DNA from 2 places in the Rothia sp. HMSC058E10 genome. Region 2 is predicted to be linked to the other one. Evidence: predicted binding sites of a transcription regulator. Region 2 holds the regulator's gene; the other holds the start of a gene.
The links. Region 2 encodes HspR, which represses chaperone genes until heat shock. Its sites were predicted from a motif close to AAGTTGAGTCNNNNNGACTCAACTT; they were not measured.
Positions count from the first base shown of each region.

Region 1: the regulator HspR is predicted to act here: its motif matches at 6,422-6,446, upstream of clpB (ATP-dependent chaperone ClpB).

Region 1 covers NZ_KV797627.1:135,002-150,533, forward strand. Annotated here, with positions in the region: gene sucC (ADP-forming succinate--CoA ligase subunit beta) at 1-545, shown strand, start outside; gene sucD (succinate--CoA ligase subunit alpha) at 575-1,492, shown strand; gene HMPREF2609_RS05335 (VIT1/CCC1 transporter family protein) at 1,874-3,082, opposite strand; gene HMPREF2609_RS05340 (Dps family protein) at 3,367-3,867, opposite strand; gene HMPREF2609_RS05345 (HAD family hydrolase) at 4,146-4,802, opposite strand; gene HMPREF2609_RS05350 (NAD(P)-dependent oxidoreductase) at 4,825-5,502, opposite strand; gene HMPREF2609_RS05355 (hypothetical protein) at 5,679-6,278, shown strand; gene clpB (ATP-dependent chaperone ClpB) at 6,504-9,101, shown strand; gene HMPREF2609_RS05365 (zinc-binding alcohol dehydrogenase family protein) at 9,438-10,442, opposite strand; gene HMPREF2609_RS05370 (PadR family transcriptional regulator) at 10,632-11,168, opposite strand; gene HMPREF2609_RS05375 (Sir2 family NAD-dependent protein deacetylase) at 11,319-12,287, shown strand; gene HMPREF2609_RS05380 (excalibur calcium-binding domain-containing protein) at 12,538-13,551, shown strand; gene HMPREF2609_RS05385 (DUF4956 domain-containing protein) at 14,056-14,652, shown strand; gene HMPREF2609_RS05390 (polyphosphate polymerase domain-containing protein) at 14,848-15,532, shown strand, end outside.
Region 2 covers NZ_KV797640.1:134,791-150,322, reverse strand. Annotated here, with positions in the region: gene HMPREF2609_RS08105 (pentapeptide repeat-containing protein) at 1-298, opposite strand, end outside; gene dnaK (molecular chaperone DnaK) at 746-2,596, shown strand; gene HMPREF2609_RS08095 (nucleotide exchange factor GrpE) at 2,599-3,174, shown strand; gene HMPREF2609_RS08090 (DnaJ C-terminal domain-containing protein) at 3,374-4,414, shown strand; gene HMPREF2609_RS08085 (heat shock protein transcriptional repressor HspR) at 4,418-4,873, shown strand; gene trmB (tRNA (guanosine(46)-N7)-methyltransferase TrmB) at 5,123-5,941, opposite strand; gene HMPREF2609_RS08075 (hypothetical protein) at 6,066-6,470, opposite strand; gene HMPREF2609_RS08070 (amino acid permease) at 6,874-8,337, shown strand; gene HMPREF2609_RS08065 (amino acid permease) at 8,843-10,315, shown strand; gene HMPREF2609_RS08060 (TY-Chap domain-containing protein) at 10,461-11,855, opposite strand; gene HMPREF2609_RS08055 (Tex family protein) at 12,108-14,543, shown strand; gene HMPREF2609_RS08050 (aldo/keto reductase) at 14,758-15,532, opposite strand, start outside.

The DNA of each region.
Region 1 (15,532 bases), on a different contig from region 2:
TCTCTCTCGACGATAACGCGGAATTCCGCCAGCCCGATCACGTGGCGCTTGTTGATAAATCCGCCGAAAACCCGCTGGAAGCTAAGGCTAAGCAGCACGACCTGAACTATGTGAAGCTCGACGGCGAAGTTGGCGTTGTCGGTAACGGCGCCGGTCTGGTGATGTCTACCCTGGATGTGGTAGCATACGCTGGCGAAAAGCACGGCAACGTGAAGCCCGCCAACTTCCTCGATATCGGTGGCGGCGCATCCGCTGAGGTTATGGCTGCGGGCCTTGAGATTATTCTGGGCGATGAACAGGTTAAGAGCGTTTTCGTGAACGTCTTTGGCGGTATCACCTCGTGCGATGCCGTGGCTGAGGGTATCGTGAAGGCGCTTGAGATTCTGGGCGATTCCGCAACTAAGCCGCTTGTGGTGCGGCTGGACGGCAACAACGTGGAGGAGGGTCGCCGCATCCTCACTGAGGCAAACCACCCGCTCGTGGTGCAGGCAACCACCATGGATTCAGGCGCCGACAAGGCAGCAGAGCTCGCTAACAAGGCGTAATCGCCACCGAAGGATTTATAGGAAAAACTATGTCTATCTTTGTGAACAAAGACTCTAAGGTCATCGTTCAGGGCATCACCGGCGGCGAAGGCACCAAGCACACCGCTCGTATGCTCGCAGCCGGCACGAACATTGTGGGCGGCGTGAACGCCCGCAAGGCTGGCACCACCGTTACCCACAAGGCAAAGGACGGCTCCGATGTTGAGCTGAAGGTTTTCGGTACTGTTGCCGAGGCTATTGCCGAAACCGGTGCAAATGTTTCGATCGTTTTCGTGCCGCCCGCCTTCACCAAAGCCGCCGTGCTGGAGGCTATTGAGGCTAAGATCGGTCTGGTCGTCGTCATTACTGAGGGCGTTCCGGTGCAGGATACCGCCGAGTTCTGGGCTGCCGCGAAAGCTTCGGTGGACGAGAACGGCAAGCAGATTACCCGCATTATCGGGCCGAACTGCCCCGGCATTATCACCCCTGAGGAGTGCCTGGTTGGCATTACCCCGGCGAATATCACCGGAAAGGGCAAGATCGGTCTTGTCTCCAAGTCGGGTACCCTCACCTACCAGATGATGTTCGAGCTCGCCGACATTGGGTTCACCACCGCTATCGGTATTGGCGGCGACCCGATTATCGGCACCACCCATATTGACGCTCTGGAGGCTTTCGAGGCTGACCCGGAGACCGAGGGCATTGTGATGATTGGTGAGATTGGTGGCGACGCGGAGGAGCGTGCCGCCGAGTACATCAAGGCGAACGTCACCAAGCCCGTAGTCGGTTACGTGGCTGGTTTCACCGCTCCCGAGGGCAAGACCATGGGTCACGCGGGTGCGATCGTCTCAGGTTCTTCGGGTACCGCTCAGGCGAAGAAAGAGGCCCTGGAGGCTGCTGGTGTAAAGGTCGGCAAGACCCCCTCCGAAGCCGCTAATCTGATGCGCGAAATCTTCGCCAACAAGTAGCATTTCGCCTGGTTCGGGCAGCTAATAAGACCCCCGGCGGCGCGAGTATTACGCTCGCGCCGCTGGGGGTCTCGTATATAATCAAAGTAATAATTCGCTCCTGTCAACGGCCCTTCACTATCGGGAGAGTGTCAATGGCAGGAGTTTTTCGATTGGGCTTGCGAGGGAGCATAAAACAAAGAACTATTGGAGATGAATAGTCTCTCCATTATGGTTACTCTTTGCGCAATGCTGTATAGCCGATGACCTGATATGCAAGTAGCTAAAGCTGAAAGACTGCTTGGATGCGCCAGTTCCGGATGCCACGTCATATGCGTGGCATTTCGTGTATCGCAAAGGGGCAACGCCGCTGGCGTAGAGAAAGTATGGAACGGAATAGACCTACCCCAGCGTGGTGCCGAAGGCTAGGCCCAGCAGGTAGGTGATGCCCGCCGCGCCTAGCCCGATAAGGATTTGGCGCAGCCCGCGGCGCATCGGGGAAGACCCCGAGAGCAGCCCCACAATACCGCCGGTGAAACCCAGCGCCATGGCGACGAACAGGAGTGAAAGCAGCATCGCCCAGATGCCGGAAAGCCCGAAAATATAGGGCAGAATCGGCACGAGCGCCCCGGATGCGAAGAAGCTAAACGATGCCGCCGCCGCACCAATATCCGTCCCCAGTGCTACGTTCTCTTCCTCGCCTTCCTCATTCGCACGGTGCGACAGCGACGGGTCACAATCGCAGTCGAGGTACCCGAAACGTTCCAGCGCGCGGTGGTGCGCCGCCTCCTCATCCATGCCGCGCGCCCGGTAGATGAGCTCAAGCTCGTTCGCATCAATATCAAGGTCACTCGCCACACGCAGGGTCACCTGGGTCGGCTGGGATGCATCCAAAAGTTCACGCTGGGAACGTACCGAAACGAACTCGCCCGCCGCCATAGAAAGCGCACCCGAGAGCAGCCCGGCAATCCCCGAAAGCAGCACCATAGAGCTGGATGCGCCCGAGGCCGTAATACCGATCGTCAGCGCCAGATTCGAGACCAGCCCGTCGTTCGCGCCGAACACCGCCGCGCGGAAGTTGCCGGAGAGTTTTTCGCGTCCGCTGGTGGCTAGGGCGCGAATGATTTCTTCGTGAATAGCCTCGTCAGCCGCCATTTCTTCGGTGGCATCCGGATCTTCGGCGTAGGGGGAGCGGGATTCGGCCATTTGCGCCATTGCCAGAATAAAGACCGACCCGAAATGCTTCGCCATGAACTGCAAAATCGCCGAAGACAGTGAGGGGCGTGAGGGCTTGCCAGCATGTTCGCCGAGCATATCGCGCCAGTGCTGTTGATGGCGTTTCTCGGCCTCGGCAACCTGCATCAGAATCTCACGCTCTTCGCCCTCGGCGCGCTGGGCCAGATAGCGGTAGATGCGTGCCTCCGATTCTTCATCGGCGAGATAGCGCCGCCACCGCCGGATCTGTGCGTCACTCGGCTGGGCGACGGGGTGGTGCCGTGCAGGTGCGTGCCCGGCCACCGGGGAAGAATCTTCGGACGCGGTGCGAACCCCCTCAGTCTGTGCGGTGAGAAGATGCTCGCTCTGAGTTTTATGCGGTTCGGCCGATGTCATAGATATCCCGGGTAGATTGGTGTGCAACTCACCAGCATAGGGGGTTCGTCCTCGAAAATCTAGGAAAAGGTGCCGGTGCTTTTATGTTCGCTGCGTCGAAAAATATCTTTCCCAGTACCCTCATTGGTACGTTTCTTCATGCGAAAAAGAATTTACAGGTAGCGTGAGAAACGGCTGTTAAGAAAACCTGAGGAAAATCAATACAGGGGATAGTTAGGACAATAAAGGTGCCGCCTCCCGCGTAGGGGAGACGGCACCTTTCGTTCTATAATCCTGTGTGCGGATTACTTGATTTCGCCTGCGCTATTCTCTAGGAATGCGCGAACGAACCACTGGAACTTCTCAAGCTCAGCGGTCTGACCGATCAGCAGATCCTCGGTAATGGGGTCAACTTTACCGGCGAACTCGATAGCCTTGCGCTGGTCTTCGATCACGCGGGTGTAGACGTCGTTGAGGGCGTGCAGGTGCTCGGTCACGCGAGCGCGGCCTACGGGGTAATCCTCGTGGTTGCGTGCTGCTACCAGTGCACCGACGAGACCGTTGGGGGATGCACCCAGGGTTGCCATACGTTCTGCGATGTCGTCCACGAAGTTGCGAACGGTATCGACCTGCGGGTCAATCATTTCGTGCACGGCGATGAAGTCGGGGCCGGTTACGTTCCAGTGTGCGTGCTTCAGGGAAAGATGCAGTTCGTTAAGGTCGTGCAGACGAGCCTGCAGAACCTCGGAAATTTCTTTGCCTTCGTCAAGAGTAAGACCGGGTGCGGTGTATTGTGCGAATGTCATGTGAGACTCCTTTTTAGTGCGTAGATGCTGCTTCAAGGGGTAGACGGCGGGGGATTCTCACCCGCTATCTCCCCGCAAAAGCGTTATCCTTAGTAAATCATTTTTACACCCCGGAGTCAAGTTTATTTTTAGTAACTCATAATAAGGGTGGCTTTGGATGCGGTTCTGACAACGCTAAAAAATAGCCCAGATAAGGCTTAGCACACCCCGCCACAACCCTGCACCATCAACAAACTATCATTGTGAATACGGTGAAGAACGCGAAAATCGGGCGGCTATTACCCTAAGGCGCGCACCGCATCCAACGTTAACTCGGTATGTAACATGCGGGTACTCCCCAGCTCGGCGGGAACCTCAAGCTCGCCCGGCACTACAATCACCTTCATGCCCGCCGCTGTTGCGCTGCGCACTCCGGATGGCGAATCTTCAACCGCCACACACCGGCTGGGTTCAACCCCCAAACGCTGCGCCGCCAAAAGGTATGGTTGCGGATCTGGCTTCGGATGCGTCGTCTCATCGTTGCCAATAATGACCGAGAACGTTCCTTCCGGGGCGGCATCGGCTGTACGCTGAGCGATCGACGTAGTCGCGTTCGTAACAATTGCCGCTGGAATCTGGGCATCACGCACTTGGGTCAGGAAACGCTCAATACCGGGCAGAAACTCCACCTGCTGATGCGCCAATGCCTCACGAACCTTGGCAACTAGGCGCTCATTAATCTGCTCATCCGGCAGATCAACCCCGCGTTCGCGCAGGCGGTCAAGCGTAAATTTCATGGAAAGCCCCAGGCAATCCAGGGTGTCCTGCTCGGTCCAGGTGCCGCCGAACTCAGCCACCAGAGCAACCTTCGCGGCAGCCCACACCGGCTCGGTATCCACAAGCGTGCCGTCATGGTCGAAAAGAACTGCGGCGGGAAAAGAAGCATTATTCGTCATAGTTTAAGCCTACCGGGCATTTCTAGGTAGCCCGTAGGACAACGTCATCAATCGTCACCAGAAAATCTGTCCCCGCGTTCAGTGGGTTTCCCGCAATACTGAGCAGAGCATCAGCAACATCTTCACGAGCAATCATTGGGATACCCGGAACTCGCGCAACACTCGCCACATCAAACACCTTGACCCCACCCTTGCCAGGCTTATCTGTCAGCAGACCCGGATGCACCCGCGAAATATACGGCTGATACTTAGCAACCATCGCGTCGGCCTTTGCGCGATCCGTAAAAATGCTGCGCATCATGATCTTGCACCCTACACGCATGAAAAAAGATGCGCTCCGCAGCGTATCGCCCACTCCGTAGGCGCTCATAATAACGCAGTGCTTCACACCCGCACCCACTACCGAATCCATAATGAGCGGCAGGCGCTCCTGCATGAACGTGGTGGATAGAAACTCTCGCACCGTAGCTTTCTGCCCCAGGATGCTAACCATTACATCCTGTCCGGAAGAAATTGTGGCGAGCCGCTCAGAATCGTTCAGGGCACCGGGGACAATCATGAGGTTCTGGTGTTCCCCCAAAAGCTCCACCGTCTTATCGGGGTTGCGCACATAGGCGGTAACCATGTGCCCCTCCTCTAGCGCTTTGCGGGTGAAAATGCTTCCGGTGCGACCGCTTGCTCCTAAAACCAGTATTTTCATGTAGGCTCCTATTATTTACCGCTAGGGGGCATGAGTACCCGCAAGCCCCCAATGTGCTCAGTATAACAATAAAGTTTTTGGTTAAAGTTTAGGTTTATGTGGGATTTATCGCGGAAAGCCCGCTGACATGGTGAGTGCTGTACCAGTCCGGGGCACAAACCGTTTAAGATGGCACAGTGAACGAAAAATCAGAGCACTCCGGATCGCACCCGCATGTAAACTCATTAGCTGCACGCACACCTGCCCTCATACAGGTTGCAACCCTCTACGCCGCATACCCCATGGCATTCGTCTCTGCCGCCTGGATTACCGTAGGTCGTGCTCTCTTTGGTGCCGCCGGTGATCTCGTGCCCATTTTTGCTATCTCATTCGGTCCAGCACTTGCCGTAATTCTGTGCCTGGGTGCGTGGTGGATGTTTCGTGATGCGCATCGTCGCGTTGACGGAGGCGAGCACCTGCGGGTTGGTGCATCCTGGGGATTCGTATTTTCCGTGTGGGCCTGCTGGGTGCTCGCTTTTCTCTTTGGGATGTTCATTCCCGATTACCGTGCCGGGGTGCCGGTATCGGGAATTGGTGCGCTCGCGGGTGCCGATTACGTGGGCTACGGTGCAGGATTTGGGAATACCTTCGGAATTTTGACCTTTGCCATGGCTATTACCGCCGCCGTGATCGCTTTCAATGCCAATAGGCGCTCGGCGCGCATGCAGCAGGGTGTTACCGACGAGGTTTTGGAGGAGCAGGCGCGACAACAAAGCCCGTATGACTTCTTGGACTGAGACCTATCTGATTCTCGCCCCCGCGCACTAAAAAAGGCTCTTTATGTAAATAAAGCGTATTTTTCACCGCTTTATTCACATCAAGAGCCTTTTTTGGTACCGAATTTTGGTCCGGAAAACCTGCATTAACCCCTTGCATCCAAACATTGAGTGTAGTAGACTCAAGTTAGCTGTAAAAAGAAGGCGCAGGATGCGCCCCGCACAAGACACGAAAGGATAAGATTTATGGACGCAAAATTCACAACCAAGAGCCAAGAAGCGCTCTCCGCCGCTAATATGAACGCGCAGACAGCGGGTAACCCCAGCATCGAACCTGCGCACATCCTCAAAGCACTGATGGATCAGCGAGAAGGCGTTGCCGTAGCGGTTCTCAAGGCCGCAGGGCTCGATATCGACGCCATCTCGGAAGCCGCATCCGCAGAGATTAAGAAGCTGCCGAAGGCATCTGGCGCATCTGTGCAGAACGCAAACTTCAGCCGCAGCGCCCTCGCCGCTATTCAGAGCGCGCAGACCCACGCTCAGAAATTCGGTGACACCTACATTTCCACCGAAATGCTGCTGCTGGGCATCGCAAGCGGCGATAGCGATACCGCTCGCGCGCTTGAAAACCTGGGCGCAACTGCCAAAGTTATCGAAGAGACCATTCCCCAAGTACGAGGAGACCGCACCGTGGATACCCCGGACCCCGAAGGCACCTTCCAGGCCCTTGAAAAGTACGGTACCGACCTGACCGCGCTCGCCCGCGAAGGCAAGCTCGACCCCGTGATCGGCCGAGACTCCGAAATCCGCCGCGTGGTGCAGGTGCTCTCACGGCGGACCAAGAACAACCCCGTGCTTATTGGTGAACCCGGCGTCGGTAAAACCGCCGTGGTCGAAGGTTTGGCTCAGCGCATGGTCTCCGGCGATGTTCCCGAATCCCTGCGCGGTAAAACCCTGATCAGCCTTGACCTGGGATCCATGGTTGCGGGCGCTAAATACCGCGGCGAATTCGAGGAACGCCTCAAGGCCGTGCTCGAAGAAATTAAGAAATCCGAAGGCCAGATCGTCACCTTTATCGACGAGATGCACACCGTGGTTGGTGCGGGCGCATCCGAAGGTTCTATGGACGCGGGCAATATGCTCAAGCCCATGCTGGCACGCGGCGAGCTGCGCATGATTGGCGCTACTACACTCGACGAGTTCCGCGAGAATATTGAGAAAGATCCCGCTCTGGAACGTCGTTTCCAGCAGGTGTACGTGGGTGAGCCTAGTGTTGATGACACTATCGGTATTCTGCGTGGGCTCAAGGAACGCTACGAGGCGCATCATAAGGTGCAAATCTCGGATGCCGCCCTAGTCGCCGCCGCAGCACTTTCAAATAGGTACATTCCCTCACGTCAGCTGCCCGATAAGGCGATCGACCTGGTGGATGAGGCCGCATCGCGCCTGCGCATGGAGATCGACTCGGCCCCCGAGGAAATCGACCAGCTGCGCCGCGCCGTAGACCGTCTGACTATGGAAGAACTGGCCCTCAAGAACGAGACCGACCCGGCGTCAAAGGAACGCTTGGCGGCGCTGCGCAAAGACATGGCTGATAAGAAAGAACAGCTGGATGCGCTCAACGCCCGCTGGGAAGCCGAAAAGGCCGGTCTGAACCGCGTAGGCGATCTCAAGAGCGAAATCGACGAGCTGCGCTCGCGTGCCGAGGTGGCACAGCGTGAGGGTAACCTGGCGGATGCATCCCGCCTGCTCTACGGCGAAATTCCCGCCAAGGAGAAGGAACTGGAGGAAGCTCAGCGCGCCGAAACTGAGGCTCATGGCGAGGCTATGGTCTCTGAAGAGGTCACGGCTGACGACATCGCCGAGGTTATCTCTTCCTGGACGGGCATTCCCGCCGGGCGCATGCTTCAGGGCGAATCCGAGAAACTGCTGGAGATGGAGAAACGCATCGGTGAACGCCTGATCGGTCAGGAAGCCGCCGTGGTTGCTGTGGCGGATGCGGTTCGCCGCGCCCGCGCCGGAATTTCCGACCCGAACCGCCCGATTGGTTCCTTCCTGTTCCTGGGACCGACCGGTGTGGGTAAGACCGAACTTGCGAAGGCTCTGGCGGAGTTCCAGTTTGACGACGAGCACGCCCTAGTGCGCATCGACATGAGTGAGTACGGCGAGAAACACAGCGTTTCCCGCCTGGTGGGTGCGCCTCCCGGATACGTGGGTCACGAAGAGGGCGGTCAGCTGACCGAGGCCGTGCGCCGTCGCCCCTACTCCGTGGTGCTGCTGGACGAGGTTGAGAAGGCCCACCCCGAGGTCTTCGATATTCTGCTGCAGGTGCTTGATGACGGTCGTTTGACCGATGGTCAGGGTCGCACCGTGGACTTCCGCAACGTGATTCTGATTCTGACCTCGAACCTGGGTTCCCAGTACCTGGTCGATCAGGAGATGCCGTTTGAGGAGCGCACCGAGAAGGCGATGCAAGTGGTTCACCAGGCGTTCCGTCCCGAGTTCCTGAACCGTCTGGACGACATCATCATGTTCGAGCCGCTCTCTTCCGAGCATCTGGGACAGATTGTGAACCTGCAGATTCAGGGCATGGGCAAGCGTCTGACCGACCGCCGCCTGACCCTGGATGTTACCCCCGCCGCCCTGGAGTGGCTGGGCTTGGCAGGGTACGATCCGGCCTTCGGTGCCCGCCCGCTGCGTCGCCTGGTACAGCGCGAGATCGGCGACCGTCTGGCGAAGGGCATCCTCTCTGGCGCTATCCACGATGGTGACACCGTAGAGGTGGATGTGAACCCGGATGTTGCAATGGACGGTCTGTCAGTGACCTCCAAGCGTGACGACTAAATCATCACAGCGCGAAACAGAATGCTAAGTTGCAGCGGGAGCGTAAACCACGCTCCCGCTGCAACTTTCCACTCTCGGAGGAGTTCGTGCTTGCAGAGCTAAGGACCGATACGCCTGTTTGCATAAGCTTCTAGATATTTCAAAATGCTGTGAGAATAACGCTGACGTTTACAACAAGATGATTGAGCCTTTACAAGTTCTTCGCCAATGGTCTGAGGCTCATAAACAAGAAGTACTTGACGCACAAGACGTGTACGATACAACGACATGGCGGCAGAATATATATGAGGAGGGGTTATCGTCTGCACGATAGCCCCTCCTCATGTTGACGGGAGTTTAAGAATAAGAAATAACGAGTTTTCCGATCATATGGGAGCTTTCAACTTTCTGATGTCCCTCACGGAAAGACTCAACACTAAGTCCTGTTAAGATCTCGGTGAGAGTACCCGTAATCTGTCCCGAGTCGATCATGTCAGCTACTTGCCTCAGCAGATCAGACTGATACGCCATATCCTCTGTTGCAAACATGGAACGAGTGAACATAAATTCTGGCGTCACAGAGATCGACTTAGGTTTAAAAGCGCCAATGTTAAGAGTCTGAGGATCGTCAATAAAAACTAATTGACTCTGTGGATTCATGGCAGAGGCGATATCCTCTTCACGATGTTCAGTGTATGCAGAGAAAACGTAGTCGGCGCCGCCAAGATCCTGAACTTGCTGTCCCAAATCTTTGCTGTGATCCACAACGTCATCCGCTCCCAGCTTCTTGCACCATTCAACGGATTCTCGGCGTGAGGCTGATGCAATTACGCGAAGAGAAGTTCGTGCTTTTGCAAGCTGGATCACCATAGAACCGACTCCGCCTGCCCCTCCAATCACCAAAAGATTACCCGAAGTATCTTTGGTGAGACCCATATGATCAAAGAGCGTTTCCCACGCAGTGATTGCGGTAAGTGGAATGGCGGCCGCTTCCGTGAACCCCAGCGATGCAGGTTTCTTAGCGACAATACGGTAATCTACCGTCTGATATTCTGCGTTTGAACCTGGGCGTGTGAGATCACCAGCATAATAAACCTCATCGCCAGGGACAAAACCAGACACATTTTCCCCTACGGACTCGACGATACCTGCCGCATCCCAACCAAGAATTTTAGGATCTTGCTGAACTCCTGCACCCGTGCGTACCTTGACATCCACGGGGTTGATAGAGACAGCTTTCACTCGAACCAGGAGATCCTGGGCGCCCGGAACAGGGATGGGCATTTCAGCCTCAATGAGCGCTTCTGGATCAGAAATTGGTAGGGAACGTAGCATAGCAATTGTTTTCATAGTGTTTGACATAAAAATCATTCTACTGCTCGCCCTACAGACACTTTCAAGGAGGGCTAGTTACTCCGAGGAAACCACGTCATACCTATGGATGAAACATAATTCATAAGGTTTCGTGCCGAGCTGTGTTTTTATCTTTGCCCGAGGCGGGAGCATAGTTTATGCTCCCAGAACTCAGTCTTTAGCGCGTGGAATCAGCTCTTACTTCTTACGATTCTGGTAGAAATCCTTCTCGAATTTGCGTGCCCAGTCCGCAATGAGTCGGTAGGTATCGGAACACAGCTCTAGGGTTGCCTTCGCCTCTATCTGGTCTTCGATGGATGCGGCAGCCTGTTCCAGCCGATCTGCCCACTCGCTGTAGGTATCGGCAATAGACTGCAATAGTTCATGCCCCATCTTTTCATCCACCATGCGGATATTCGCGATGACGGAGACGAAATTGAAGTCTACGCGCGCAGGACTGGAGGCAATATCGTAGAGAAGCTCATGAAGACGTTCCTTGCCTTCGAGAGTAATGGAGTAGACCGTACGCTCAGGCATAGCACTGTCTTTGACGGTGGTGCTCTCCACATATCCCTGCTTATAGAGCTGCACCAGGTTGCGGTATACGGAGGGTGAGCTGATGCGCGCCCAACCGCGCACTCCGCGCTGGTCCATCATTTTGTTCATTTCGTAGGCGCTCATCGGGTGCTCATGCAGAGCCCCCAGGATCATAGCGTCGATAGTTGGGGTTGCCATAATGCTTCCTTTCACTATTGCTGTTGCTAATAATACTATCATTAATACTAGTCTTGCTTATAGTGGTTTGTGATCAAGAGAACCCGGACAGGGAAGTAGGTTGCCCGTCCCTAACTGGGGAGAGAAACATCCCCGACATACACTAGACACATGGAAAAATGGACCGATACGCAGAACTTTGCAGACGCGGGCGAGAAAAGCACACTCATCGCCTCCGCGCATCGCGCCGCCATTCGCTCCATTGAACGAGTCGTCACCGAAACCGTCACCCCGCACGACCCTCAATACGCTGCCGAGGGCATCGAAAAAATGCTCCGCACCGGTAGCGTTTTGGCGCTTACCGGCGCCGGGGTCAGCACCGAATCCGGCATTCCCGATTATCGCGGACCCTCCGGATCGCTCCTGGACCACCGGCCCATGACCTACCAAGAATTCCGTTACGACGATGCCGCCCGACAACGCTACTGGGCTCGGTCTTATGTCGGGTGGAGGCGCATGCGCCGCGCATCCCCGAATCGAGCTCACTATGCGCTCGCCGAACTTGAGCATGCGGGCGCGGTGAACGGCCTGATTACCCAAAATGTTGATGGCCTGCACGTGAGTGCCGGAAGCAAGAACGTGCTGGCGCTGCACGGCGATTTATCCTCAATTCTGTGCCTGGACTGCGGAACGCGCGAGTCGCGTGAGAGCCTGGATGTCCGTCTGGATGCAGCAAATCCGGGGTATCTAGAACGTCTCGAAAGTACCGAATTGCAGGTTAATCCTGACGGCGATGTTGAGATCGATAACGACTATATTCGCAGCTTCCAGATGGTGGGGTGTACGGTTTGCGGCTCGATGAAACTCAAACCGGATGTTGTCTATTTTGGTGAATCCGTGCCCGCCGACCGGAAGGCTCGCCAGCAGCAGATGCTCGCGGATTCTTCGGGTGTGCTGGTGGTGGGTTCCTCGGTTGCAGTGATGAGCAGCTACAAGATTGTGCTTGATGCCCTGCGCACGGATAAACCCGTGGGGGTTATGAATGGCGGTCCCGGACGTGCGGATGCGCGCGTCACCTATTTGTGGCGCACGGGCGTGGGGGAAGCACTGGAAGAAATGCTGGATCGCCTCGATATCTAATCTGCTAATCCGCAGGCTTCTCAAAAGAAAAAAGCGTTGGAAATACCGATTTTCACTATTAAGAGTCTTTTTTGAAAGAAATTAAGGTGCCTGAAATAACATTAAAGTTAAAACCTCAAGATGATATTTAAAGTTTATGGGAATAGTACATCTATCAAAAATACCTGTGTTAATAATTTCTCTTTAAAAAATCCGCTCAAACCGCGTCATAGAGGCGAAGGCAGGGTTTTGAGAGAGTAGTATATAAAGCATGAGAACTAAAAAAATTGCTACTTTCGGTGCCGTTGCAGCTCTGAGCTGCGGATTGGTAGGCGGTTTTACCACCATTCCGGCAGCATTTGCCACTAATTCCCTTCCCGGTAATTCTGTATCTACTTCTGTTCCGGGAAATTCGGACCACTCCCACAGCGATGAAGCTAAGATTTCTTTCCCCAATGAATGGAAAGAAGGTCAGGAATTGACCTTCCAAGGTTCCGGCTATACAACCGAAGACGGTTCTGCTGGATCCACTCTGGTGCTTAAAGACCATGAAGGTTCCATCGTGGGCACCTATGATGCAGATGCGCAGGGCAATGTCTCCGGCAACATCAAGTGGAATGCTGCCTATGCCGAACGTGACTATGTTGAAATTACTGTTCTGACTGGCAAAAAGGCTGGCGATGTGCGGCGCAGCGAGACTGTAAAGGTCAAGGTCGTGGCTTCTGAGAAGAGTGGTTCTCTTCCCGGTGAAGGTGGCCAGGGCGGTATGGGCGCCGTAGGTGGCGGTAGCACTCCCTCATCTACGCCGACTGTGACTCCCTCATCGACTCCTGAAGCAACCACTCCTGCTTCAACTCCGAGTGCATCCACCACTGCTGAGGCTGCAAGCACCCCATCTGCTGCCGCAACCGAGACCGCTCAGGTGACCAACGGTTCTGAAACCCACCAGTTTGCAACCTGCGAAGAGGCTAAAGAAGCAGGTTTCAAGGACATTAAGCGCGGCGACGCTGCATACTCTGAGAAGCTCGACAGCGATCATGACGGCGTAGCTTGCGAAAGCAACGGCGGCAATGGCGAGCAGGGTAGCGCATCCAACGGTAACGGCGGTGCAGGTTACGTTTCGGATAACAACAATAACGGCTCTAATAACGCTTCTTCGAACAGCAATGGCAAGCTGGCTAACACCGGTGCAAACGGTGCTCTGACCGTAGCAGGTCTGGGTATGGTTGCTCTGGGCGTGGGCGGTGCAACCGTAGCTGCTCTGCGTAAGCGCAAGCGTGCCTAAAGACTAGATGATCAAGTCCTCTGGGCGGCTCTAGAAGCTGTCGGAGGCTACAAGAATCCCCCGTTCCTCATGATTAGAGGCGCGGGGGATTTTGCTATTTAAACCTCAAAATCTAGGAAGATAGTTTCCACAAAAAAGCTGCCGATGCCGCCCTCCGAAGCAAGACCCCTCTCGACAGTAATAACGATCGAAAAGCGTACCAATCAGGATTTGCATAGGAGACGTTATCTAAGTCAGAATGTGCCTTTTGCGCATCCTTAAGACCTCTAGATAGGCGCTACACGCTCCGTATATGCAAATTCTGAATTTTTATGAGCATACCACCACATTTTTGTAGTACTGAGTCTCGTTCTTTATCCTTTATTCCCTGCAATCGCGGGGAACTTTTAGATATGCACGAAATACATAACTACAAGTTAAGACAGACACAGGAAGAACACAGGAACGGGCGCGAACCTAGAAATACAAGAACATAACGGCACACAAAACGGAACGGAGAGTCCAATGGATATCTTGATGATGGGACTGGCAGACCTAGTAGCAATTGGCACGCTCTGCACCCTGTACATGATTCGTCATAAGACCCGTGAACTCATGATTTCATACGCGGTTATCAACGCCGGTGTCTTCACCGTAACGGTCGCCCTGGCACATGCCGGAAGCACTGCGGGCGCTATGGGTCTAGGACTCTTCGGCGTTCTCTCCATTATCCGCCTGCGGTCTACCTCCCTAAGCCAGCGCGAGGTCGGGTACTACTTCGTATCTCTCGCCCTCGGTTTGATCTCAGGTGTGCGGCTTGACCCGCCATATATCGCCTTCATCCTCATGGTGGTACTAGTCGGAATCATCGCACTACTGGATTCACCGATCTTTGAAGCGAAAAACCAGCCGCGCACCCAAACAGTCACGGTGGATCGCGCTATCAGCGACGAAGGCACCCTAAAAGCCTATCTGGAATCGCGCCTCGGGTACGAGGTCGTCTCCGCTAAGATCCTGGAGCTTGACCTGCTCAACGACACCACACAGGTGACTATCACCTATAAAGAGCTTCCCCAACTCCAAGAACACCTTAACGCGAACTACGAATACTACGCTTCCTAGGCTTCATCTCGCAGATATTGCTTAAAACTACACCTAAAAACTCACACGTTGAAAGGACCTACCATGAGTCCCCAAGCACCTCAGCCGTACACCCCGTTTCAGGGTGGCGCCGCACAGACTTTGGAATCTACGCACACCCCTGCGGTAGATAATACTCCGTCTTCTCACCGAAGCGGGCACCGAGAGGAAAGTACCATGTCTATCGTGCCAACCTATTGGCAGAGCATCAGCCTCGATGAACTCAACGAAAAGGCCGCTATGCAGACCCGTGTGGACCGCAAATACATTGTGGACGCAGATTATGCGGCATCTATCCTAGCTGAACTTCCCGCCGACGAGGCGGCCGTCCTAGAAATCGACGGTCAGCGTGAATTCGCCTATGACTCTGTATACTTCGACACCCCTGACCTGGTGAGCTATAAGGCTTCCGCCATCGGCAGCCGTAACCGGTTCAAGGTACGTACTCGCAGCTATCTGGATTCTGACCTGAGCTTCTTGGAAGTCAAGACTGAAGGGGCTCGTGAATTCACGGTCAAGGAACGTATTCCGTACTCTATCGAAAACCGTGACATGCTCACTGCAGAAGGCAAGGAATATGTAGCTACCGCGCTTGAGCAGCTGACGGATGCGTCTGTCGATGACCTGGAGCCGGTTATCCGCACCGGGTACCGTCGTACGACTGTATATTTGCCCCAGTCCGAGCAGAATCCGGTGGATTCTCGTCTCACGATTGATACTTCGCTCACCTGGACTCCGCTTTCAGAAAGCGTGCTCATGTACACCGCAGACGGTGGTGAAGGGCCAACCAAGTATCAGGTCGGTACCGAATATACTGCACCCGGTACGGTGATTATCGAAACGAAATCCGGCAGCGCACCTT
Region 2 (15,532 bases):
TGATGACACCTAAGAGTCCACCTACTGTATATATCAGTAGCTGGCGCAATACAGGACCGTCATCATCTTTGTTGAAACCTGAATTGAGGGCTATCGGTAGGAAGAACGCCCAAGTGCCGCCGAGAATGGCAAGTGCTCCAAGCCATACATAGAACGTTCTAAGCCATTCAATTTTTCTGAGTAGCCTTTTAGGTTTTTGCTTGTATCGTGCAAGATGCAGTACTGCGAGTATAAGGATCAGAACGGCTGTAACGACCACCAGAGCCCAAAATGCCGTTCCGGAGTTTATTGCATTCAATTCTGTTCCAACTTTCCTTCAACCTAGAGCGAACACTCACCTTCCATCATAGGGCGAGGGTGACCGCATCTGTCGGAATTACCGTTGTTAACCTCATATATTTCGCTGCGTAGAGATGAAACGCCTGCATTCAGGTAAGTTACCACCCAAATAACCCCTAATTTCCGCCTAGTTCTGCCCCAAAATCGCCAGCACCTCACCCCTTGCCACCTGCCCCTAACTCCTACTCACTTCAAAAAGTTGAGTCTTTTTCACTCAAGTCTGTTGACATCCACCCAAACATATGTAAAACTTGAGTACATGAGGCTCAAGGGGTCACTCACCGGGCAGCATCCCAGCACATTTTCACCGTGCATGCGCTCGGTCTAAAACCCCTTACGCCCCGAAGATTTAACCAAGGAACCCGCCTCGCCAAGAAGCGGGGCATAACACTAAGGAGTACAAAACATGGCACGTGCAGTTGGTATTGACCTCGGCACCACTAACTCGGTTGTATCCACCCTTGAAGGTGGCGAACCGGAAGTTATCCCTAACGCTGAAGGCGCCCGCACCACCCCCTCCGTGGTCGCATTCTCTAAGGATGGCGACGTTCTGGTCGGCAGCGTGGCAAAGCGCCAGGCGGTTACTAACGTTGATCGCACCATCTCGTCCGTCAAGCGCCACATGGGCACCGACTGGACGACTGAAATTGACGGCAAGAAATACACCCCGCAGGAAATTTCCGCACGTATTCTGCAGAAGCTCAAGAACGACGCTGAAGCATACCTGAACGACAAGGTGACCGATGCGGTTATCACCGTTCCCGCATACTTCAACGACGCTGAGCGCCAGGCTACTAAGGAAGCCGGCGAGATCGCGGGTCTGAACGTTCTGCGTATCGTGAACGAGCCGACCGCAGCTGCACTGGCTTACGGCCTGGACAAGGGTAAAGAAGACGAACTGATTCTGGTCTTCGACCTTGGTGGCGGTACCTTCGACGTCTCCCTGCTTGAAGTTGGCAAGGACGAAGACGGCTTCTCCACCATTCAGGTGCGCGCAACCAGCGGTGACAACCGTCTGGGCGGTGACGACTGGGATCAGCGCATTGTGAATTGGCTGCTTGAGCAGGTCAAGTCCAAGACCGGCGCAGACCTCTCCAAAGACAAGATCGCTCTGCAGCGTCTGCAGGAGGCAGCTGAGCAGGCTAAGAAGGAGCTCTCCAGTGCATCCAGCACCAACATTTCACTGCAGTACCTCTCGGTAACCCCCGAAGGCCCCATTCACTTGGACGAGAAGCTCTCTCGCGCAAAGTTTGAGGACCTCACCAGCGACCTGCTCGAACGCACCAAGAAGCCCTTCCAAGACGTTATCAAGGAAGCAGGCATCAAGGTTTCGGATATTTCCGAGGTCGTGCTCGTGGGTGGTTCCACCCGTATGCCCGCCGTGGCTAACCTGGTGAAGGAACTCACCGGTCGCGAACCCAACAAGGGTGTTAACCCTGATGAGGTTGTGGCAATGGGTGCAGCCCTGCAGGCTGGTGTGCTCAAGGGCGACCGTAAGGACGTTCTGCTGATCGACGTGACCCCGCTGTCCCTCGGTATCGAAACCAAGGGTGGCGTGATGACCAAGCTGATCGAGCGCAACACCGCTATTCCGACCAAGCGTTCTGAGACCTTCACCACTGCTGAAGACAACCAGCCTTCCGTGTCGATTCAGGTGTTCCAGGGTGAGCGCGAATTTACCCGCGACAACAAGAACCTGGGTACCTTCGAGCTGACCGGTATCGCCCCCGCACCGCGCGGCGTACCCCAGATTGAGGTCACCTTCGATATTGACGCCAACGGCATTGTGCACGTCTCCGCAAAGGACAAGGGCACCGGTGCTGAGCAGTCCATGACCATCACCGGCGGTACCTCCCTCTCGAAGGAAGACATCGACCGCATGGTCAAGGATGCTGAGGCTCACGCAGAGCAGGATAAGGCACGCCGCGAGGCAGCCGACACCCGCAACGCCGCCGAGTCTGTGGCATACTCTGTCGATAAGCTCCTGAAGGAGAACGGCGAGAAGCTGCCCGAAGACGTCAAGACTGAGGTTCAGGGCGATGTTGACGAGCTCAAGAAGGCTCTTGAAGGCGATGACGAAGATGCCGTGAAGTCTGCTCTTGAGAAGCTGCAGGCATCCCAGACCAAGCTGGGCGAGGCTCTGTACGCTTCCGCACAGGCAGAGGCTAACGCAGACTCCGCTTCTTCTTCCAAGGAAGATGACGAAGATGTGGTAGACGCCGAAGTTATCGACGAGGACGAAGACGAGAAGAAGTAATCATGGCTGAACACGAGAACACTGCGGGAGACCCACTGGAGGAGGCATTCAACGCCCCCGCCGCCGAGGGTCACCCCGAGGCCGAGGAAGCCCCTGCCGCAACCGATCAGGCTGCGGCGGGGGAAACCCCCGAGCCGAGTGAGGAAGCACCCTCAGAGGATGCGAAACTCGCGGCAGAACGCCTGGACAGCCTGCTTCGCCTGCAGGCGGAGTTCACAAACTTCAAGAACCGTGCCGCCCGCGAGAAGGAGCAGCTTCGGGAGTTCGTGGCGAGCGATATTGTGAGCCTGCTTCTGCCGGTGCTCGACGATATTGACGCCGCACGCAAGCACGGCGACCTGCAGGAAGGTCCCTTCGCTGCGATCGCCACCAAGCTTGAGGATTCTCTCAAAAAAGAAGGCGTGGAACGTTTCGGCGAGGTGGGCGAGCCCTTCGACCCGAATATTCACGAAGCGGTCATGCAGCAGCCGACCAGCGAGGTAGAACCGGACCACATTTCGATGGTTCTGCGATACGGGTACCGCGTGAAAGAGCGCGTGGTACGCACCGCCCAGGTTGCGGTGGCTGCCGCCGAATAAACACTCCGTAGAGCATACAGCGGGCGGGTTCTTGAGAAATTGAGAACCCGCCCGTTTGCCGCATATTTCCGCGGATTTTCTGGGATTTCTCTTCCAAAATTGAGTCTAGTAGACTAAACTTTATATAGGATTAAAAACTAAGGTTGTGCCCTCTTAGGGGCAGTTACAAGAACCCCGGACGACGGGAAAGGAGAACTACATGGCAAGCGAAAACTGGCTGTCAGAAGACTTTTATAAAACCCTCGGCGTGAAAGAAGACGCCTCTGAATCTGATATTAAAAAGGCTTACCGCAAACTCTCGCGCAAATATCACCCCGACCTAAACCCCGGGAACGAGACAGCCGAGAAGAAATTCAAGGAAGTCTCCGAAGCCTACGATGTACTCTCGGATAAGAAACAGCGCGAAGAATACGACCAGATTCGTAAATACGGTGCCGCAGGGTTCGCTAATGGCGGCTTCGGAGGCGGCGCTGGCGGATTTGGTGGTGCCGGTGGTTTCGGCGGATTTAACGGCCAAAACGTGCATTTCACGACCAGCGGCGGTGGCGAAGGTATCAACATTGAAGACCTGCTCGGTGGACTCTTCGGTGGTGGCGTTGGCGGCGCGGGTGGTTCACGCCGTACCGCCGGGTTCACGAGTGCCGATTTTGGGGATGCCACCGGGTTCGGGGGAGCTCAAGGCTTCGGCGGCAGGCAGCAGCGTGCCCCGCAGGATAATAACCTCTCCACCAGCACACGTATTACCCTGCCGCAGTCGTACACGGGCACCAAGGCGACCGTGTTCCTGCCGGACGGCACGAGTACTGAGGCGCGCATCCCGGCGGGTGTGAAGGACGGGCAGAAGGTGCGTGTGCGTGGCAAGGGCCGCCCCGGCACCGGCGGCGATCTGATCGTGACCGTGCGTGTTTCAGATGACCCGCACTACAGTCGCGAAGGAAACAACCTGGTGTTGCGTGCCCCCGTCACTCTGGAAGAGGCCGTCAACGGCGGTGTGCTGGAAGTGCCCGTACCCGGCGGTAAAACCGTCAAATTGCGGCTGACTCCCGGCAGCGTGGGTCGTAAACTGCGTGCGAAAGGACGCGGGTTCAAAACCAAGTCGGGCACCGGCGACCTGCTGGTGATCCCCGAGGTACACCTGCCGCAGAACCTAAGCGATGAGGCGAAGGAAGCCTTCGAGAAGTTCATTGCTCTGGCACCGCAGGAGAACCCCCGTGAGGACCTTTTGAAGAAAGTTAGGTAGCTTATGAGTGCCCATAATAAGCAATCATTGGCGTCTGCCTACAGCGCCGACAGGCCGGTTTTTGTGATTTCGGTGGCGGCGGAGCTGGCGGGTATGCACCCGCAGACGCTTCGCCAATACGACCGCCTGGGGCTGGTGCAGCCTTCGCGTGCGCCGGGTAAGGCCAGGCGCTATTCGCAGCGCGATGTGGATTTACTTCAGCGTATTCAACAGCTCTCGCAGGAAGGCGTTTCGCTTGAGGGAATCCGCCGGATTATTGAGCTTGAAGAGATGGTTGAGGAACACCGGGATCATATTGCCCGCCTGCAGGCTCAGCTTGAGGATGCGCACGCCAAGTTGGGGCTGGCGGAACGAGTGTTCGCGGCCAGCACCCGCGGGGATGTAGTGAACATCCAGCGGGGTCAGCGCCCGGCACCGCGCAAACGTTCCTCGGCGGTAGTGCTATACCGGCAGAAATAGTTTTTACCGTGGGTGGTTCTCAACCAACGACAACGTAACGTGACATGCCAGCCTAGCTATACGCCTACTTCACCCTTTACGAGTGTTAGGCGGGCGGCGTGCCTGACCCGACCACGGCGTAAGCCTTTTTGGGCAACGATATCCTTTGCCTACATGCGAGTTGTCGGAGGTAACGCAGCGAAGCGAGTATGCCTCCGGCTGTTTGAGCAAGGGCAAAGTGGTATCGTTACCCTTTCCCTAGCAGATAACTTATTTACGCCTATACGTCAGGTCGTGGGCACGGCGGCCCGCCTCACGAGCCTTCCTCTCAAAGCTAGTCAGGATGCGCCCCTCCCAGCGCGGCGCCCAACCACCCACGGGGTCGTCCTCGGTAGCGCCTTCACCGGCATGCAGATTCTCGAAGTCGGGGTGTGCCTCCATGACATCGCGCATCACGTGAGCGTATTCTTCCCAGTCGGTAGCAAGGCGCCAGATTCCGCCGGGTTTGAGCACACGCGCAACCTTGTCGGCAAAAGCGGGGGAGACCAGACGACGTTTGTGGTGGCGTGACTTGTGCCAAGGGTCGGGGAAGAAAACCCAGAGCTCATCAACCGAATTTTCTTCCAGCATGTTATCTAGCAATTCGGGGGCGTTAGCCTGAGCGACGCGCACATTCTCAACCCCGGCCTGCCCCATCTTGAGCAGCAGATCCGCAATGCCAGGGGTGTAGACCTCAACGGCAAGGAAGTTTGCCTCGGGCATTTCGGAGGCGCGGTGCACGATTGCTTCGCCCAGCCCGGAACCGATCTCGACAACCTGGTAGGCTTCACGCCCGTAGATTGTGACCGGGTCGAAAGTGGCTTCGGGGGCTACAGAGGTATCTGCCCGTAGCCGGGGTATGTCGAGCACGTGGGTTTGGGAGTAGGTGTCCCACGCTTTTTGGCGGCGCGAGGTTAGGCGGTCGCCGCGGCGCACGAAGGAGTAGGGCTGGCGGAAGAACTCGGGCGGTACCGTTTTCTTCTCGGGCGTCTGGGGCGTATCGGCGTTGGCTGATGCGGTGGTTTGCGCGTTCTGCTCTTGAGATGACATACCTATCAGGATAACGTAGCGGCGCGCGGAGGGAGGCACTGTTAAAAATTTCGGGAGCAGTTTTTCATTTTAATGAAGAAACTGCCCCCGTTTGGCCTTTACGACCGCGAAGTCGCCGTGCAGACTACTTCTTCTTGCCGGAGAACAGCAACGCCAGACCCGCGCCAAGAATCACGATGTTGTTGGCGAGCTGCTGCCCATCCTGGGTGGGGCGGAATGCGCTATCGTGCATGTCGGGGTTGCGGAAGTACATGGTCATGAGGTTCGCGCCGAAGGCTGTCAGCCCCGCGCCCGCCAGACGGCTGGGGATGAAAGGGGTCAGCAGAGTAGCGCCGAGCGCGGTTTCCGAGTAGGAAATAAGTTTACCGAAGGTTTTTGGATCGAGCTTGGCGACGGCGGGCACACCTGATGCCGCCATCTGCTGCAGATATGCGTAGGTACCTTCGTCGGCGCCGAGTTTCTTGACGCCCGCATCGAGCATAAGCGCGCCGGTAGTGAGACGCAGTGCAGCATTTGATAGTTTACCCATGAGTGAGTGTCCTCCTGATGTTTGTGATGAGATGAGTGATGCGGTATTTCCACACTGGGCATTGCAATTGTAGCGGCAAACCTCAGGAAAGTTTATTTAATCGTAAAGTTTTAACATATTTTTTGCGATAAGCATTATTTTCAGCGTTTTAGCGGGGGAGAGCGCTGGCTGAGAGAAGCATCGTCGGCGTGTCGCCACCCCCAGATAGCATAGGCATAGCCAAGGTTCATGCGAGGTATGCATCTTTTGCGGGTAGAATTCTGTGTAGTCATGGCGTAACGATGCGATTTTCCGTGAGCCGTGCTCGTGCGAAAATCTGAACTGCATCGTGATGCCCCGAAGGTCGGGGCTTCCTGTTGAGGTTGTAGCCCGCAGGGCAGAGCACACACAGAAAAGAGGAATAGTGACACAGCGGCCTTCCAAGCATACAGTTACCGAGAATGAGAGTTCCACGGGTGAAGAGAGCCTGAAGCGTGGATTAAGTTACAGGCATATCCAGCTCATCGCTATCGGCGGTGCAATTGGTACGGGGTTATTTCTAGGATCAGCGAAGACTATTTCGCTCACGGGACCTTCCATCGTATTTGTCTATGCGATTATTGGCATCATTATCTATTTTGTGCTGCGTGCGATGGGCGAGATTCTGCTATCGAACCCGAAGTACAAGTCATTTACCGATTTCGTATCTGATATTTTGGGTACTCGCGCGGGCTTTTTCGTCGGTTGGTCGTACTGGTTCTTCTGGGTGACCACGGGTATTGCGGATGTGCTGGCGATTACGGATTACACGCATTACTGGTTCCCCGAGCTGCCCTCATTTATTCCTGCACTTATTGTGATCGGGGCGCTGTTGGCACTGAACCTGCCGTCGGTGAAAAACTTCGGTGAGATCGAGTTCTGGTTCGCCATGGTTAAGATCGTGTCGATTCTGGCGCTTATCGCCGTGGGTGCCGTGATGGTCGTGTTCGGGTTTACGAGCCCGGATGGAACGGTCGCCTCCATCACGCACCTGTGGGATCGCCCGGGACCTTCGGGCAACGGGGTGTTTATTCACGGTCTGACGGGTTTCTTGGGCTCGTTCCAGATTGCGTTGTTCGCGTTCGTGGGCGCTGAGCTGGTGGGTACCGCCGTGGCAGAGACAAAGAACCCCGAACGTACCCTGCCGCGCGCAATTAACGCCGTGCCGCTGCGCATGGTGCTGTTCTATGTGCTGCCGCTGTCGGCGATTCTTGCGGTGACTCCTTGGGATAAACTCGACCTTAATATGAGTCCTTTTGTGGGGATGTTCTCACTGGCGGGTGTGTCAATTGCCGCATCGCTCATTAACTTTGTGGTGCTGACGTCGGCAACGTCTTCGGCGAACTCAGGTATTTTTTCGACCTCGCGCATGGTGTATGGGCTGGCGGAGGATGGGAATGCACCTTCCTTCCTGAAGAAGCTCTCGAAGAACGGCGTGCCCACGAACGCCCTGTACCTAACGACAGTTCTTCTGCTCTTTAGCCTGGTGATGCTGGCGTTTGGGCGTGAGCTTCTGGAAGCGTTTACTGTCGTGACTTCGGTGGCCTCAATTATGGGTATTTTCACGTGGTCGATGATTCTCGTGTCGTACCTGGTATACCGCAAGAAGTTCCCTAAACGGCATGAAGCCTCACAGTATAAGATGCCGTTCGGTCGCACGATGAGCTGGGTTGGTTTGGTGTTCTTCGCTCTGATGATCTACGCCCTGAGCTTGCAGCCAGAAACCGGGTTAGCTCTGGCGCTTAGCCCTATATGGTTTATCGGGGTTGAGCTTGGGTACGAAATTATGGTGCGCCGTCATGCGCGTAAGCGCCTTCTTGCGGAGTCGGTGCGGGCGGAAACTAAGTAGCGAGTCTTATTTATTCCTTAATAGCGGGCGGGATGCGGCGTGTAGAGAAAACGTGCGGCATCCCGCCCGATGTGTCTTATGGGGCGATGACATACGGCATGTACCAGAACAGACCCCAGTATGTATAGATATTCTTAAATTTGTATAGAAATTATATATGATGAGAATTTTTCTTTTGAGGATGTGGCGAGTTGGGCAGGAAAGGGATATACCTCACGTGCGCTGTATTTTCCGAAAGTAAGGCTTATTGTCAAGGGTTTTTCGTAGATCTCTTCCGAATTTTTTTAAATCGCGACATAAAGAATTTATTATTCGTGACGCATGCTATAGATACGCGACACACTTCCTGGAGATAATTACACAATACCGTCCCTGTTATGTAGAATATATATTCAAAAGTTGTGATAGCTCACCGTATCTTACGGGCTGAGTGCTGCACTTGCCGCCCCGAAAGCCGGGGCTGTCCCGCTCGGCTGCGGGACCCAACCACGAAAGAGGAACTGTCATGCAGCAACCTCACGATAATGCCGCATCGGCGGCAGACACGACAGATAATGCTGAAGAACTGCACCGCGGGCTGAGCAACCGACACATCCAGCTCATTGCTATCGGCGGTGCTATTGGTACCGGGCTCTTCATGGGTTCCGGTAAGGCAATTTCTAAAGCTGGTCCATCTATCCTCTTGGTCTACATGGTTATCGGCGCCGCTATCTTCTTGGTGCTGCGTGCGATGGGTGAGATCCTTCTATCAAACCTGAAATATAAGTCATTCTCAGACTTTGCTACCGACCTGATCGGGCGCCCCGCAGGGTTTTTCCTCGGATGGTCGTACTGGTTTATGTGGGTAGTCACCGCGGTCGCAGATATTATCGCAATCGTGGGCTATACCGAGCTGTGGTGGCCCGATTTACCGAAAGCGGTTCCAGCACTCGTCGTGATTATTGCGCTACTGGCGCTGAACCTGCCCTCGGTGAAGAACTTCGGTGAGATCGAGTTCTGGTTCGCCATGATTAAGATTGTTGCCATCTGCGCCCTTATTATTGTGGGTGCCATTATGGTTGCTACGAGCTTCACGACACCCAGCGGTGCTCATGCTCAGGTAGCCAACCTATGGAACGACGGTGGGTTCTTCCCTAACGGTGCCACCGGATTCTTAGGCGCCTTCCAGATTGCGGTTTTCGCCTTTATGGGGTCCGAGCTGGTAGGTACTACCGCCGCCGAAACTCAGAACCCCACGGTGACCTTGCCGAAGGCTATCAACTCCGTGCCGGTTCGTATTCTCATCTTCTACGTGGGCGCCCTGATCGTCATTCTGATGGTAAACCCCTGGCGTGAAATTGATCCGGCCAAGAGCCCCTTCGTGACCATGTTTACCCTCGCCGGTATTGCCATTGCGGCGCATATCGTGAACGTTGTGGTGCTGACCTCGGCAACATCATCGGCGAACTCGGGTATCTTCTCGACTTCGCGCATGGTGTACGGTCTCTCGCAGGAAGGTTACGCCCCGAAGTTCCTCGGTAACCTTTCCGGGAGCGGCGTGCCCCGCAATGCGCTGTTCCTCACCTCGATTCTGCTACTCTCCAGCATCGCCCTGCTCTATGCTGGCGACTCGATTATTGAGGCGTTCACGCTGGTCACCACGATGGCGGCAGTACTTGTGATCTTCGTATGGTCGATGATCCTCGTCAGCTACCTGTGTTACCGTGCGAAGCGCCCCAACCTGCACCGGGAAACCACCTATCCCATGCCCGGCGGCGTGGTGGCATGCTGGATCGTGCTTGCGTTCTTTGCTTTCATCATCGGGATTCTTGCTACCGATAAAGACACTCTCACTGGTCTGATGCTCATGCCCATCTGGTTTATTCTGCTGACTATCGGGTGGTTTGTGAAGAACAGCATCAACCCCGAAATCCCGGAGACCAGCATTACGCAGTCGCATCCGGTGGTGGATATGAAGGCACCGAAGAATAATAAGTAAAGACACTTCGGCGGTTATCTGTTCCGCATTACTTCCGGTATAAAAAGGCTCTTGATGTAAATAGGGCGGCGTTACTAGCTCTTTTTCGCATCAAGAGCCTTTTAGCGTGATAGGGGAGGAGAAACGGAAGAATCCGCGCCCCGGCTTAACCGGCCTCGGTACCCGAGGTATCCTCGGCATCCAACACTAGGTCATCCGTGCGGTAGTAGTCCCAGCGAGAACAGCCCATACCCCAGCGCATTGCCTGCACCACATCCTGCGCGGCCTCATGAGGGTCAAAAACATTCCGGTTCCACATGGGCTGCATGGGGGTCGGTGCCGCCCACCCGTGCGAACGCAGATAGTCGGTGCTGAACTTGGGCAAAACCTCAGCCTCCATTGCAATTTCGCACAGGAACCCGGCGGGGGAGCGGTAGATACACACAAGCGGCATTGCGTTAGCATTCGCGGCACCCGTGAGCACATAGTAGGTGCGCAGATGCCTGCTCCAGGGCAGGCTCGCCAAACGCTGACCGAGTGAGTTCGCTACCTCATCCCAGCGGTCGCGGGCAGAAACCGTCTGCTCAGACTTCACAACCCCAATACCCTGCACCGCAAGCTGCTCGGGCGAAATACTGGGCGGATGCGGCGGCACCCGCACCGGCGCGACCTCACTTTTCGTCATCTGCAGGGCATCGGTCACCATTGTGCGGCCCACCTGCAAGGCGGTATGCCACGACCCGTACTTCGCGCGCACCGCCGCTAGAAACGGCACCCGCCCCAGATTACTGCGCATAGTAGACCATGTTCCGTAGGCAAGCACCGTCGGCTGCCGATCATACCGAATACAGTAACTCATGAAACTGCCCAGTTGGTTGCGGAACTCCATATCCGTGAGCGAAGTACCGCCCAGCTGCCAGTTGTACTCCGCATAATCGGGCGGACACACACCGGTGCGCAGCATGGCGGTTGACCATCCGCCATCACCCAGCTGATCACGAATGCTCTCGCAGGAGGGCGGCCATACAAACGAACCGTGCGCCACGTCTTGGGACTCAGCCGGAAGATGCTGGCACACATCGCGGTAGGTAAGCTCATCAAGCTGTGTATATGGATGCAGCGCCAGGTACTTGAGCCCAGCACCCACCTTCCCTAAAATCAGGGCGATATTCTGCGGTGAAACCCGTGCGCTCTCCAATAAGCGCATCATATCCGCCATGACCGTTGCATCCAGAGTTGTTGCGGCGTAGGAACCATCCGGTGCCAGACCGTAAGCCTCTGCCACCGCATACCAGACGGCGGTCGCCAGCAAAACATGGGTGGGAGTCTGCTCGCCGTGCGAACCAAACTCCCACATGCCAGAATCTAAAGCAAAATCAAGATGTTCCCGGTTAACCTGCGGAAAAAGAACACGAATACGACGGTGCGTTTCGCTCGGAGTCCAGCCCTGCGCAGCCAAGGCGGTAATCAGCGTGCCAAACTGCTGATGAAATTCCCCGTACCCCGGCGGCAAAGATGAACGTGAAGGCGCCTGTGCGCGATCGTCAGCACGACCATACATGCGAAACCTTCTTTCGGGCGGCTATTTCAGCCAGTCCACCGTGAACCGGCTACCGTCATGTCATCTTCTATGCCCCGGCGCATAACTTCTGCACAATCGCCGGACTATCTGAAAAATAGCGATGTGATGTTATTACCTATTCTAGATGCGGGACCATAGCTGTAAAATTTATTACGCTCCGATGCGCAACATACCCCGCGCCCCACCCCCGCAAGACTGGCACAGCACACCCGAGAATGCGAAACTGAGAGAATGAGCGAAAAACACGAGCGCACCGAAGCTACGAACACCCGCATCCTAACGATGCTCGCTAAGGAGCTAGACCTCAAACCCACGCGTGTTCGTGCCGCCGTAAACCTGCTCGACTCCGGGGCTTCGGTTCCGTTTATCGCTCGTTACCGCAAAGAAGCTACGGGTGCGCTCACCGACACCCACCTGCGTGCTATTAGTACCCGGCTCGATGCCCTGCGTGCGCTCGAAACTCGCCGCGAGAATATTCTCAGCTCGCTCGCCCAACGCCGCGAAGACGGGCTGATCGATCCGCTCACCTACGAACAACTCATCACGGGGGTGGGGGCGGCATCCAGTAAACAAGACCTCGAAGCACTCTACGCACCCTACCGGAGTGAGCGCATCACCAAGGCGCAGCGTGCCCGCGCGGCAGGTCTGGAGGCGCTCGTTGAAGACCTGCTCGAAGTTCCGCTTGCCGGGGTCTACGATATTGCCGCAGCCTATGTGGACGAACCGGATGAAACCGACGATAAACATGCGGCAGATGCCGGAAAATCCGAAGGCACCGGAATTACAACGGTGGAAGAAGCCCTCGACGGCGCCCGCGCTATCCTGATCGACCGGGCGCTGACCGACCCAACGCTCGCCGAACGTCTTCACGAAAGAATGGTTGCCACCGGAACGATCTCTAGCCGAGTTATCGCTGGGAGAGAAGCCGAAGGGGCAAAATTTGCCGACTATTTCGACTTCTCCGATAGCATTAGGCGTATTCGCCCGCACCGGGTTCTCGCCCTGCTTCGCGCCAAAGAAGCCGGAATCGTGCGGCTCAGTATTGACGGTGCCACACCAGCCCCGCCCCTGAGCAAACTCCGTGGTGAGGCACGTGCTGCTGCGCTTGCCCTTGCCGAAAACTACGAGAACGTTCGTTCGGGATACGAGCGTGAAGTCGCCTCCGCGCTGCGCATACCCGTGCAGGTTCTCAACACCGTCGACAGTGAAGACCGCGTGCTCGGCTGGCTCGCCGCAACCGTGCGCACCGCATGGCGTAAACGGCTGCACCCCCGCCTGGCAGACCGCATACGCAACGCCCTCTTCGAGATGGCAGAACGCGAAGCCATCACCGTTTTCGCCTCGAACCTGCGCGACCTTCTGCTTGCCGCGCCCGCCGGGCAAAAAGTCACCCTCGGGCTTGATCCGGGGCTGCGTAATGGCGTGAAATGCGCGGTTATTGACGGCACCGGGCACGTGCTGAAAACTTTCACGGTGTACCCGCACGCGCCTCGATACGACCGTGCCGGTGCGCTCGCTGCCCTTGAAGATGCGGTGCTCACCCACGGCGTGGAGCTTATCGCCATTGGCAACGGCACCGCCTCACGTGAGACCGATAAACTCGCCGCCGAACTGCTGGCGAAGCTGCGTTCTCAGGGGTATAAGGCGGCGCAGAAGGTTACCGTCTCAGAGGCGGGGGCATCCGTATATTCGGCCTCTGAACTCGCCAGCGAAGAGCTGCCCGATCTTGACGTAACGGTACGCGGGGCGGTCTCGATCGCCCGGCGGTTGCAAGACCCGCTTGCCGAACTCGTCAAAATTGATCCCCAGTCTTTAGGCGTGGGGCAGTACCAACATGACGTCAGCGTGACCGCTTTAAGACGCGCCCTCGATAATACGGTTGAGGACTGCGTAAACGCGGTGGGGGTTCACCTGAACAGTGCATCCGCCGCACTGCTGGCGCGTGTTGCCGGTTTTAACCGCACGATTGCCGAAAATATCGTGGCGTACCGTAGCGAACATGGGGCTTTCACCACCCGGGAAGAGCTTCTGAACGTGCCTCGGTTAGGTACTAAGGCCTATGAACAGGCGGCAGGGTTCGTGCGTATTCTGCACGGTACCGAACCGCTGGATGCCTCTGCCGTGCACCCCGAATCGTACCCTGTGGCGCGGCGTATTATCGCCGATGCACAGCGGAAACATGGGGCACTCTGGCAAGCCGGGCGGCTTATCGGCAGTGACGGGGAAGACCCGCTCACCGCGCTCGACCCCGCTGACTATGTGAACGAGAGTATTGGCGAATACACCGTGCGCGATATTTTTGAGGAATTGCGCCGCCCCGGGCGTGACCCGCGCCCCGAATTTCGTACCGCACACTTCTCTGAGGATATCTCTCGCTTTGAGGACGTAACCGTTGGGATGGTGCTTGAGGGAACCGTCTCGAATGTGGCGGCTTTCGGTGCCTTCGTCGATATCGGAGTGCACCAAGACGGGCTGATTCATATCTCGCAGATGAGCCGCGAGTATGTTGCGAACCCGCACGATATTGTACGAAACGGCGATATCGTGACCGTGAGGGTTGTTGAGGTGGATGCGTCTCGCCGCCGTATTTCGCTCTCACTGCTGTTAGATGAGGGCGACTCGGGTCGCTCGGAGACGGCGCATAAGAAAACGAATAAACGTTCTTGATAGGGGTGGCAGCATGCTTCACCGGGCGGAGGCGGATACAACGATGCGTGCTCAAACAACTGACAGCATTATGTCTGCGACCGTGGGCGGTCTTGCCAGTCATGCTGTCAGAACTGCGCCGCTATCGTATATCCGCCTCCGCACGAAATATGGTTAAAAATTTTCCGGCTTCGAGCCCCAACAACTCACGGCAAAGCTTCGCGGTACGTTGCGCCTAGAATTTAGGATTCTCAGGGTCCGGACCTATGCGACCATCCTTCCGCGTAAGCCCATCAATCGCCGCAATGTCTGCCGCATCCAGGGTGACATTAGCGGCCGCAAAGTTCTCGGCAATGCGCGCAGGAGTAACCGACTTCGGAATCGCCACGATCCCCTTCGCCAGATGCCAGGCGAGCACAACCTGCGCCGGAGAGATACCGTGCTTACCCGCAATCTCAACGATCACCGGGTCTTTCAGAATCTCGCCACCCTGACCGAGCGGCGACCAAGCCTCAGTCACAATACCAAACTCACTGTGCACCGCGCGCATATCTTCTTGCGAGAAATATGGGTGCAGCTCAATCTGGTGAATCGCCGGGGTCACGCTGGTATCGGCGATAATTTCGCGCAGCTGAGCCTGCGGAAAGTTAGAGACACCAATCGAACGCACCTTACCTTGCTTTTTCAACTCAATGAGCGCCCGCCACGACTCGAGATAGGTACCCTGCTGCGGCATAGCCCAGTGAATCAGATACAAATCCACGTAATCGGTGCCGAGCCGCTCTAGCGATGCATCAAGCGCGGCAATAGCCTTCTCAAAACCCTGATCCGAGTTCCAGAGCTTGGTGGTGAGAAAAATATCCTCGCGCGGCACGGAGCTGGCGGCAATACCGCGACCTACCCCAACCTCGTTCCCATAAATGGATGCAGTATCGATGTGGCGGTAACCTGCTTCGAGAGCCGTACCGACAGCATCGGCGGCACCATTATCCTCAATCTGCCACACACCA